One region of the Acinetobacter suaedae genome, then DNA from elsewhere that is predicted to be linked to it. Evidence: predicted binding sites of a transcription regulator. Region 1 holds the regulator's gene; the other holds the start of a gene.

Evidence for each region. Region 1 encodes PhoB, which activates phosphate uptake and scavenging genes when phosphate is short. Its sites were predicted from a motif close to TGTCATNAANCTGTCATAA; they were not measured.
Region 2: the regulator PhoB is predicted to act here: its motif matches at 4,540-4,558, upstream of F2A31_RS04535 (inorganic phosphate transporter).

What each region holds. Positions count from the first base shown of each region.
Region 1 covers NZ_CP043909.1:89,850-96,337, reverse strand. Annotated here, with positions in the region: gene F2A31_RS00455 (MATE family efflux transporter) at 1-264, shown strand, start outside; gene F2A31_RS00450 (SDR family NAD(P)-dependent oxidoreductase) at 310-1,137, opposite strand; gene F2A31_RS00445 (TetR/AcrR family transcriptional regulator) at 1,440-2,117, shown strand; gene phoB (phosphate regulon transcriptional regulator PhoB) at 2,368-3,078, shown strand; gene phoR (phosphate regulon sensor histidine kinase PhoR) at 3,087-4,442, shown strand; gene F2A31_RS00430 (PACE efflux transporter) at 4,508-4,960, opposite strand; gene F2A31_RS00425 (LysR family transcriptional regulator) at 5,055-5,945, shown strand; gene F2A31_RS00420 (cold-shock protein) at 6,462-6,488, shown strand, end outside.
Region 2 covers NZ_CP043909.1:976,442-982,929, reverse strand. Annotated here, with positions in the region: gene radA (DNA repair protein RadA) at 1-1,010, shown strand, start outside; gene F2A31_RS04540 (Tim44 domain-containing protein) at 1,093-2,109, shown strand; gene F2A31_RS04535 (inorganic phosphate transporter) at 2,862-4,493, opposite strand; gene metH (methionine synthase) at 4,930-6,488, shown strand, end outside.

The DNA.
Region 1 (6,488 bases):
GTGTTATGGTCATTGCTGTTTTTTGGTGCAAGTGCGATTTTTGCTTCAATTATGCGTGCCAGCGGAACGGTTACTGTACCGATGTTGATTAATATCTTCACCATCCTTCTGATCGAGATCCCATGTGCTTATTGGTTTACCACACTATGGGGACTAACAGGAATTTGGATGGCCTATGCTCTGGCTTTTGTCTGCCTATGTGTATTCCAAGCTACGTATTATCAGTTCGTTTGGAAGAAAGGGAAAATCAAAGTTTTGATTTAAAAAAAGCCATTCATTTAGAATGGCTTTCTTCAAGTCACTGAGAAATTAAAGCATTTTGGTAGCAAAAGCCGCAATACGTTGATAGCCTGTTGGGAATAAACGCTGGAATGAGTCGACGATACGAGCATCTGTTCCAATTAATAAACGGCGTTTATCTTTCAATACTGCTTGAAGGATTTGACGAGCCGCCTCTTCAGGTGGGGTACGCAAGAACTTATCAAACTGCTTAATTGATTTACTTGGATCCATCCCTAAGCTCTTTAAGCTGTCATTCATTTTTGCAGCTTTTGCAATATTGGTACGGATACCACCCGGATGTACACAAAGTGAGCTTACACCACTTTTCTCAATATCCAACTCTTGGCGAAGCGATTCAGTAAAACCACGCACCGCAAATTTGGTCGCATTATATGCAGACTGTGTTGGTTGTGAGGTTAAGCCAAAAATACTAGAGATGTTGATGATATGGCCATCTTTAGTTTGTTTAATAAATGGTAGGAATTCTTTAGTACCGTAAACCACGCCCCAAAAGTTAATTCCAACGATCCATTCTAGATCTTCGTAGCTTGCACCTTCTACTGTTGAGCCTAATGCAACACCCGCATTGTTGAAGATCATATTCACTGAGCCATGATCTTGTACGGTATCTTGTGCCCATTGTTTCACCGCATCACGGTTAGAAACATCAAGAACTTTGGTGGTGACAGTAACTGGATACTGTTTAACCAACTCAACAGTCTGTGCCAAACCTTTCTCATTGATATCACTCAATGACAAATGGCAACCTTGTTGAGCCAATAAAAGTGCCAGTTGTTGTCCAATCCCAGAGCCAGCACCTGTGATCGCTGCGACTTTATTTTTAAAGTTTTTCATTGCCTATCCTTTGTATTGCGAATGATTTGCACATATTCGCTCAGATCATGTGCCGTTTAACTTGTAACCAATATAATTTTGACAATACCGGTTGTCAATATAGTACACTATGCTTTTAAGACAAATGGCAAGAACAAACATAATGCTTGTCATAAATGCTCGTTCTAAGATCTGTTGGTATTTGAGTCATACACACGTTACTAGCTCAAGTGACAGAAACAAGACATATTATTTTAAACAGTTTGCAATCTAAGCACTGCTAGACATACGATATATAGACTTTTTTAGGGAACGGTTTTTCGATGACAACTGAGAAGCAAGCCAAGACAAAGAAAAAAAATAGCGAAACCAAAGAACGTCAATTCAAAGGTCTGTCTTTAACTGAACGCAAAGAAGCTCGTCGGGAGAAACTGATCGAGGCGGGTATTGCGACTTACGGGACAAACGGTTTTTTCTCTGTGACTGTTAAAGATGTTTGTAATGAAGCAAAACTCACTGAACGCTATTTTTATGAATCATTTAAAAAAAGTGAAGATTTATTCCAAACTGTTTTTTTGCGTATGATTAGCAAAATGCAAAGTTGTTTGACCCAAGCTGTATTGATGGCAGCACCTGAACCTAAAAATATGGTCACAGCAGGTTTATCTGCCCTACTCAAAACAATTAGAGATGACCCTCGGATGGCACGGATTATTTATATTGATGCGATGCTCGTCCAAGATCTACACAATCAGGCCACCATCCAAGAAACCTTGACCCAATTCGATCGGATTATCCAAGGCTTTGTAATGATTACCATGCCCAATGTACCGCAAACCACAGAAGAAGTGTCTCTAATGGCAACAGGTCTAAATGGCTATGTGACTCATATTATTATTCGTTGGGTCTCTGAAGGCTTCAAGCAACCTTTAGAAGATGTTCTAACTGCTTGTTGTGCTGTGTTTTTATCATTTATTGAAAACACCACACAAAAAAAATAAAATCATTTTACAGTTTTGTGACAATTATGACGATAACAAGACAGTGATGTTAAACAGATGAATTTATTTACTTTAGTCATTTGTGAATTGTCATCAATTAGTCACTCCTCTGCCCCACAATTGTCACAATTTATTGCTAAATTCGACTTTATTTACCCTTTTGCAATGATATTGTCATAATTAATCTTTGTAATAAGCCTGTCATAACAACAAAACGGTTAACCGTTACAGATTTTGAGGGTATTGCGCTGTGAAAGATGACTATATTTTAATTGTCGATGATGAGCTACCGATCCGCGAAATGATCCATACCTCTTTGGATATGGCTGGCTTCCAATGTTTACAAGCTGAGGATGCTAAGCAAGCGCATCAGATTATCGTTGATCAGCGTCCTGCTCTTATCTTGCTGGATTGGATGCTGCCAGGTGGCGTAAGCGGTGTAGATTTGTGCCGTCGTTTGAAACGAGATGAAAACTTAGCAGAGATTCCTGTAATCATGCTCACGGCTCGAGGCGAAGAAGACCATAAGGTTCAAGGTCTCGATGCAGGTGCAGATGACTACATGACCAAACCTTTTTCAACCCGCGAACTGGTTTCACGTATCAAAGCGGTATTGCGTCGTGCCAATGCGCTAAGCGGCGAAAAAGTGATTGATGCCAATGGCTTAATGCTAGATCCTGTAAGTCAACGTGTAAGCTTTGGCAACAGCATTCTCGATATGGGCCCAACTGAATATCGTTTACTCGCCTTCTTTATGACACATCCAGAACGTGCTTATACACGTGCCCAATTACTTGACCAAGTATGGGGAGGAAATGTGTATATTGAAGACCGTACCATTGATGTGCATATTCGTCGTTTGCGCAAAGTGTTAGAGCCTTTTGGTGTCGATCGTTTTGTTCAAACGGTACGAGGCACAGGTTATCGTTTTTCTACACGAGCTGATTTGGCAGCAGGTTAAAACCTTTTATGTATGAACCATATCCCGTCCCTGAGCTGGCGCGCGAACATCAACGTTTTCAATACAGCAGCTTATGGACGTTTGCAAAACAAGATTTAAGACTATTACTATTTTTCTTATTGATTGCAAGCTTAATTGGATTTGGGGTTGGATACTTTTGGAGCTGTATCTTCGTTGCTTTTGTGGTGTTTTTCATCCTACAGCTTCGCTCACTTTATCTCGTCAATGAATGGATCTCTAATCGCCCTTACGATATGCCACCGAATCTGAATGGGATTTGGGGTGCATTATTGTTCAACGTCTATCGTGCTCAACGCCAAGAACGTATTGTACAAGCCGAAATGGTGGGTTTGATTGATCGTGCACAATCATCATTGGTAGCGTTGGCAGAAGCCGTTGTCTTGATTGATGACCAACATCAGCTCGAATGGTGGAATCCAGCCGCAGAAAAATTATTGGGTATCAATCCAATGGATCGCGGGCGTAACTTGCTGTCGATCTTGCGCCAACCCAATTTTATTGAATATTTTAACCATAGTGATCAAGCACCCGATGGCATCCGTCTACAAGCGCAAATGGATGAAGAACGCTATGTGCAAGTCAAAATTACCCGCTTTGGAGGTGAAAGCCGTCTTTTGGTCGCACATGACATCACCCGTATGCATAATCTTGAACAAATGCGTAAGGACTTTGTTGATAATATTTCACATGAGTTACGTACCCCACTGACCGTACTCAGTGGCTATATCGAAACCTTTACTGATCAGGACGATATCACCCCTCGCTGGAAACGTGCTTTTACGCAAATGCAATCACAAACCAAACGTATGAATGCATTGGTTAATGACTTATTGCTCTTGTCCAATCTCGAAAATAATAAAAAAGTTGCAAAAAATCAGATTATTGAGATGGCAAATTTAATGAATCAATTATTTGATGATGCTCGTGCCTACAATCTTGATTATGGTCACACACTCAACTTAGACATTGATAGTCACTGTGATCTGATCGGCTCAGACATGGAAATTGCCAGTGCTTTCAGCAACCTCATTACCAATGCGATTAAATACACGCCCAAAGGTGGCATTATTACCATTGGATGGCATGAGGATGGGGATCAAGCCTATTTTACCGTTCAAGACAATGGCATTGGAATAAATCCGAAACATTTACCTCGTCTAACTGAGCGATTTTATCGGGTGGATAGTGCGCGTAGCCGCCAAACAGGTGGAACGGGTTTAGGCCTTGCAATTGTGAAACACGTATTGATGCAACACGGTGCACATCTCGAAATTAGCTCCAAAGAAAATGAAGGCTCAACTTTTACAGCCGTTTTTCCAAAAGAACGTCTCTATATTGGATAAATGGGCAGTTGAATAACTACAGACAGCCGATCTAAACAAATCGGCTATTTTGATTTGGAATTGAATTAATTATTTACTGTTGCATTCAACTGCTTTGCTTCAAGTAAATGGCTCGGCAAACCAAAAATATGATCAAAGAAATAGTTATACACAAAGGTATAACATGGGATGAGGATCATCAAACTAAAATCCAATAAAAATGCTTTGAGCAAACTGATCTGCATCCACCACGCAATCAATGGAATCAAGATCGTTACCAAAACAATTTGAAACCCGATTGCATGTGCGATCCTTCTTTTCACAGTACGCGTTTTAGAAATTTGTCGTTTTTCCCACATTTCAAAAACATAGTTGTAGAAAAAATTTACCGTCACCGCAATAACTGCGATTAGCACTGATAATGGCCCTGTATGACTCATACTGGTACCAGAAAGCGCTGCCAAAATCATGGCACAGATCAAAAAGCTAAACACTTCATAGAAAAAAACATAAGTTACTCTTCGTTTCGTTCCTTGCATGATCACACCTTAAAATCAACAATGGCTAGATTTTACGCTTTAGATCTGATAAAAAAAGTCAATCGTTATCAGATTTACTGACAAGGGAATTGCAATGAAACTGAGCAGTGAGCAGCTTGAATTGATTCTAGAAATCATTGATCGAGGAAGTTTCTCTGCAGCTGCCCGCACCTTAAATCGGGTTCCTTCCGCAGTGAGCATGGCAATTGCCAATTTAGAAGCTGAATTGAATTTAAAATTATTTGAACGCAGCAAAAATCATCTAGCACCAACGGAAATTGCACTTTCAATTGAACCCCATGCAAGGCTGATTGTGACAAAGCTACGTCAGCTCGAAATGCACCTCTCTGAACTTTCAATAGGATTAGAAACTCGTATCTGTATTGGTGTCGCAGCCGATATCAATCAAAAAATCATCTTAAAGGGCATTGAGCAATTAATTCAGCGCTATCCACTTTTGAATATTGAAATGGTCTGTGCACCACAGCAAGAATTAAAAGTACGCCTACAAAACAATGAAATTGATTTATATATTGCTTATAGCTCATCAAATATCGATATCAATCAACGCTTTCGACTATTAGGTGTTGAACAATTTGTCGCTGCCATTTCCCCGGAACAAGCACAACAACTTAAAGCACAACATAAAAATGAACTCACCATGTTGTCTGAATTTAGACAAATTATTGTCGCCAGTAAAAATCATCCTCTACCCGACCCTCGTATTTTGGTTTCTGATTCGTATTGGTACACTGACAATCTATCAATGGCAATTCATATGGTAGAACAAGGAATGGGTTGGGGAAATTTTCCACTTTCAGTCGTGTCCGAACATTTTTCCAAGCACAGTTTAGTCCGTTTAGAATTTAGTGATACTACCAATGGACTGGATATGCCCATCCATGCAATTTGGACCAGCTATAAACCCTTGAGTAAAACCATTCAACTACTGATCGAGCTTTGGAGTAAAGAAATCTTTGAATAGACATAAAAAAAGCCCGACATCCTGTCGGGCTTTTTCGGTATTTCGTTTCTAGGTGCAACTCCTGTCGTACCTCACGTCCTGATGCTCAAACTTATTATTTTTGTTTTATGTTTTGGAACTTCCTGTTCCTGATGAGTTCATATTAGGGAATTTAAAGCAGTATGAATATGGGACATTACCCCTAATCGTTGTAAGAAAAAGCGTACATTATTCAAAACAGGAAGCAAATTATGAGATCAACTAAATTCACATGCAACTTGCATAGAGCTCGCAATGCAACGTTCAAAATATAAGAAAAATAAATATTACATATAAAAAACTTGAATATTAATCAATCCCATGTATAATGACCTATAACTAGAAAAAGTATAGTTTAGTAAATCTTCTTTAAGTATCGCAGTTTTAGTCATAATCCTCCGTTTTTTTAGATCTTAAGCTCAATTCTTTATCTTTTTTCAAAGTTATACATAGCCTCATTAAGTGGCTGAAAATTATTAAAATTTAGTAGGATATATTATGTCTAATACAGTTACTGGTACAGTA
Region 2 (6,488 bases), 890 kb from region 1:
CTGGCGAAGAATCTCTTTCTCAAGTTGCTTTAAGAGCACACCGTTTAGATTTACCTACTGATCAACTTAAAGTGATGGCAGAAACTTGTGTTGAACGTATTTGTGAAGTTTTGGCACAGGAACGCCCTGCTGTTGCCATCTTAGACTCCATTCAAACCCTATATACTGAGACTTTACAATCGGCACCAGGTGGGGTTTCACAAATCCGAGAATCTGCTGCGCTACTCACACGTTTTGCCAAAAACAGTGGTACTGCTTTATTTATCGTAGGGCATGTAACGAAAGAAGGTGCTCTTGCTGGTCCTCGTGTATTAGAACACATGGTAGATTGTGTTTTGTATTTTGAGGGGCAATCTGATTCACGTTATCGCATGATTCGTGCGGTAAAGAACCGTTTTGGTGCAGTGAATGAGTTAGGTGTCTTTGCAATGACCGATAAAGGATTACGAGAAGTTGCAAATCCTTCTGCAATCTTTTTAAGCCGTTATGATGAAGCGATTCCAGGTTCTATCGTGATGATTAGTCGTGAAGGTACTCGCCCCCTACTCGTTGAGGTTCAAGCATTGGTCGATGATGCTCACGGACAACCACGTCGTGTTGCACTAGGGTTAGAGCAAAATCGCCTAAATATGTTGCTTGCGGTGATGCACAGACATGGTGGAGTACAAACTGCAGGGCAAGATGTATATGTCAACGTTGTAGGCGGATTAAAAATTACCGAAACTGGTTCAGACTTAGCTGTTCTACTTGCTTGTGCTTCAAGTCTACGGGGGAAGGCACTGCCTCAACAACTCGCTGTATTTGGTGAAGTTGGTTTGTCGGGTGAAATCCGTCCTGTTCCCAATGGTCAGGAACGTCTAAGAGAAGCCGCAAAACATGGTTTTAAATATGCCATTTTACCGCGTGCCAATGCGCCTCAAAAAGCAATAGATGGGATTCAAGTAATTGCTGTCGCACGTTTGCATGAAGCGTTGACAGAAGCAATGCAACTGAGTGAAGAATTGACATAAAAAAATATACTTTTTTGATTGAAATTCTGCACAAATACCTGCATAAATACACTTACATATTGGAATTGAATAGGAATTTTCGATGCAAGTACACCAGCGTGGCTTGATGGCAGCTTTATTAATGGCAACTTTGGTTGCTGCACCCCTTGCAGAAGCGAAGCGTGCAGGTGGTGGTAAAAGTCATGGCATGAGCCGTTCTAGTTCAAGTCAATCACAGCCAGCAAATAATCAGTCTTATCAGCAACCACGTCAAACCACGCCGGCACAACAGCCTGCTACAGCACCACAGAAATCTGGTCCTGGTGTAGGTGGTATGGTCGCTGCTGGTGTCGCTGGTGCAGCACTTGGTGCAGTAGCAGCAAATGCAATGGCTGATGATAATAAAGATCCTGCTCAAACTGAGCAGCAAGCTGTAGCAGCGGAGGAAGAGAAACAAGGGCTTCCAAGCTGGATATGGGTCTTACTTGCAGCAGCTGCCGCTTTCTTTGTGTTCCGCAAATTAGGCGCAAAAAAAAAATTAGCAGCCAATAACCCATACGCTCCAAACAATGGTGGCCCGAACCCAAATCAGTTTAGCCGCCAAAGTTCACAACCAACTGCTCGCCAAACAGGTGACAACACCAATATCTTTGGTCAAGCAGTTGGCGGTGGTGCTGCAACACAGTCTCCTTTTGGAAATGCACCAACTCAAGCTCCATTCGGTAGTGCAACCATGAATAGTGGTAATCAATTACCAGATGGCACTGAACCTGCAGCCTTTTTACGTATTGCTCGTCAACGCTTTAACCATATTCAGTCCATGAACACTGCGAGTAATATTCAGGAAATTCGCCGTTATTTAACGCCTGATTTATATGCATCAATGTATCAAGACATTATGGCAAACCAAGACCAAGACGTAGCTGAGTTTAGTAATCTCAATGCGATGGTTGCGGAAAGTACAACCGAAAATGGTCAATATATTGTGAGTGTGCGCTTTACTGGCACTGTAAGTGAAGATCTAAATAGTTTGCCACAACCATTTACTGAGATTTGGCATTTTGTTAAAGATGTTGGTTCACAGCAAGATTGGGTTGTTGCTGGGATTCAACAAGCTTAAAGCACTGTAGTTAAAAAGATAAAAAGAGCTGTTTCGACAGCTCTTTTTTGTCATCAGAATAAACTAACGACTTGAGTCTTGCCCTAGTATTCATTGCCACTTAGGCAGCACCACTATACCCTGTGTGGCATCCTTCATTTATAGACAGTGATAGTCGTATTATTATGTTCTATGTAAGCATCATGCCAACTAGAATGTCATTTTAAAATTTAACTTTATTAAAAAACAAGCCAATGACTATCCCCACAAAGTAGGATGTAGAATAGTATGACCATAGATCATCAGAGATGAAAGGAGCAAAAATTAACATGTATAAGCAAGAAGAAAATGATAATAACCATGCAAAAATTACAGAAAATATTTGAGCAGTTTGTACTCTAAAGCCTATTTGAAGAAAAATAGAATAAAGAATAGAAGAAGATTTATTGAGTAACACCTCATAATACGCCACCCATAATACACCTAAGACAATACCCAATAAAAGAATCAGAGGAATATCATAAATCACATAAAATACTCATTAACAAATACCTTGTTTATCATAAAACACCCTCATAATAATTAAAGTTTTGGTGCTTATTTTATATTCTCAAAATAGTAGTTAACCCGATTTTTGTACTTACCAATGATGTCATCAATACAAGCCAACCATCCGAATAATGGAATCATAGCTTAAACAGAAGTCGGGTAATTTAGAATAATAAAAAAGCCTTGCCGTAGCAAAGCTTTTATCATCTTTCAATCAGCTCAAATTAAGAGACAAATTGCAAGAACAACCAGTATAAACCACCAGATAATGCGATCGTTGCTGGTAACGTAAATACCCATGCCGAAAGAATCGTTCTAATCGTAGCAAAGTTTAAGCCTGATTTATTTGCGACCATCGTACCTGCAACCGCACTGTTTAAAACATGTGTTGTTGAAACGGGCATACCAAAACCATCAGCAGCAGCAATCGTACTCATCGCAACCAATTCAGCAGACATCCCTTGACCATAAGTCATGTGATTCTTACCAATACGCTCACCCACTGTAATAACGATACGTTTCCAACCCACCATTGTTCCTAGACCAAGGGCCAATGCAACGGCAACTTTTACCCAGTTAGGAATGTACTGTAGGAATGAATCCATATTGTTACGATAGTCTTTCACTACTTTTTGTTGTTCTGTGGTCATTGCAGGTAGAGCATCTGCTTTATCTAGGCGCTTAAACGTCGTGGTGCTTAAATACATATCATTACGCAACTCAGCAACCCCAGCTTCTGGAATATCTTTAAGATCACCATAAGCGGCAACTTTTTCACCTAAATGTCCAGTCATACTCGCCAATGCAGGTAAAACTTCAGGTGTTTGTTCTTTGGTTTGAATATATTTTGTGAGGATATCGCGGGCATTTTCATCAGAAAATTCTTGTTGATCAGCATTCAATACCAATGCAGTTTGAGCTGATAATTGCTCAAAAGATTGCAAATGCTTTTCGTCTAAGCTTTTATTCAATGAATAAGCCAATGGAACCAAGCCAATCAAGATCAACATGATTAACCCCATCCCCTTTTGACCATCATTTGAACCGTGAGCAAAACTCACACCTGTACAAGTGAAAATCAAAATACCGCGGATGAGTGGTGGCGGTGGCTTATTTCCAACAGGAGGTTGGAACAACTCCATTTGGCGTTTAAAGATTTTTTTCACCAATAAGAATAAAACGGCTGCAAAAGCAAAACCAATCATTGGAGAAAATAATAACGCCTTACCGACTTTTAATACCTGATCCATGTCAATGCCACTGGTTGCTCCAGTTGATGCATTTAACAGATGATTCATGATCCCCACACCTAAAATCGAACCAATTAAAGTGTGCGAACTCGACGCTGGGATACCCAAAAACCAAGTACCAAGGTTCCATAAAATCGCTGCAATCAACAGCGCGAAAACCATGGCAAAACCAGCCCCACTGCCAACATTCATAATCATTTCGACAGGCAATAATGCAATGATACCGTAAGCAACTGCACCACTTGCCACCATAACCCCTAAGAAGTTACAGAAGCCTGCCCACATGACCGCTACTGGTGCAGGAAGCGCATTGGTATAAATCACCGTCGCAACAGCATTTGCAGTATCATGAAAACCGTTTACAAATTCGAATGCCAAGGCAATAAATAGTGCCGTAGATAATAAAATAACTGAATATAAACTTAATGGTGGCACATGTGATAAATCAGCACTCACCTGAAAACCAATATAAATCAGTGTAGCAACAATGACTGTTAAGAACACCGGCATAAAAAATTTAGGTGTTGGTACATGTACATTCGTCGATTGGGCTTGCGATTCTGTCGCAACTGGTGAATCCGAAGCAGGAGGTAGATTTGAATTCATGTAGACGGCTGGAGGATAAAAAAATCCCCCATATTGTTTAATTAAATTATGACAATTATATGACAAAGCTTTGTCACATGAACTCAAATTTTCATCATTTCATCACTTTCACACCAATTTTTTGTATCGAAACAGTGCGTTAAATCAAAATTAATCCATATTTTTCAACAAAATAAAGCAATATCAGGGTTAGAATAAATCGTTGTCTGATTTTGCAACAAACGCAAAAAAATATGACTTTTATTGGTCATACTGCGAACGTTTTGCTTTATTTTTAAGCATTATTACCTCGAATTGTTGCACTTTGATGAAAGTTTTATGACATTTTTCAATTTGAATGCGCGGTTCACCGCCTTTTAGATGGAAAATAAGCGCTTCAGCATTGCTTCTGCTACAATGCGTCTGCTTTTTATCTTTGCCATTACTGGGGTTCCTTATGTCCACGCTTGCCACCCTAAAATCTCTTCTCGCCCAACGTATCCTGATTATTGACGGTGCAATGGGAACCATGATTCAACGCCATAAGTTAGAAGAAGAAGATTATCGTGGTGAACGTTTTGCAGATTGGGCTTCTGATCTTAAAGGTAATAACGATCTTTTAGTATTGACTCAACCGCAGATTATTCAGGGCATCCATGAAGCTTATTTGGATGCTGGTGCAGATATTATTGAAACCAACAGCTTTAATGGTACCCGTGTTTCGATGTCTGACTACCACATGGAAGACCTTGTTCCAGAGATCAACCGTGAAGCGGCACGTCTCGCCAGAGCAGCATGTGATAAATATTCAACCCCAGAAAAACCTCGTTTTGTGGCAGGTGTACTCGGCCCTACATCTCGTACCTGTTCAATCTCACCAAACGTCAATGATCCAGCATTCCGTAATATTACTTTCGATGAACTAAAAGAAAATTATATCGAAGCAACGCATGCCTTAATTGAAGGCGGTGCTGACATCCTGTTGATCGAAACAGTTTTCGATACCTTGAACTGTAAAGCTGCAATTTTTGCAGTCAAAGAAGTATTTAAACAAATCGGTTATGAACTTCCATTGATGATCTCAGGTACGATCACAGATGCCTCAGGTCGTACATTGACAGGTCAAACCGCTGAAGCATTCTGGAACTCAGTACGTCATGGTGACTTGCTGTCAATTGGTTTTAACTGCGCATTGGGTGCAGATGCAATGCGCCCTCACGTTAAAACCATTGCTGACGTTGCCGATACTTTTATATCTGCTCACCCAAATGCTGGCTTACCGAATGCATTTGGTGAGTATGATGAAACCCCAGAACAAACTGCTGCTTTTATTAAAGAATTTGCTGAAAGCGGTTTAATCAATATTACAGGTGGTTGCTGTGGTACGACACCAGATCATATTCGTGCCATTGCCAATGCAGTAAAAGACATTGCACCTCGCCAAGTCCCAGAAACAGTTCATGCTTGCCGTTTAAGTGGTTTAGAACCATTTAATATTTATGATGATTCTTTATTCGTGAACGTCGGTGAACGTACCAACGTCACAGGATCAAAAAAATTCCTACGTTTGATCCGTGAAGAGAACTTTGCAGAAGCTTTAGAAGTTGCTCAGCAACAGGTGGAAGCTGGTGCGCAAATCATCGACATTAACATGGATGAAGGGATGCTCGATTCGCAAGGTGCGATGGTGCATTTCCTGAACCTTGTCGCTTCAGAACCTGATATTTCTCGTGTACCAATCATGATTGACTCATCGAAATGGGAAATCATTGAAGCAGGTCTAAAATGTGTTCAAGGTAAACCGGTTGTAAACTCGATTTCCCTAAAAGAAGGTTATGACGAGTTTGTCGAAAAAGCTCGCCTCTGCCGTCAGTACGGTGCAGCAGTTATTGTCATGGCTTTTGACGAAGTTGGTCAGGCAGATACCGCAGAGCGTAAGCGCGAAATTTGTAAACGCTCTTATGACATTTTAGTCAATGAAGTTGGCTATCCAGCTGAAGATATTATTTTCGATCC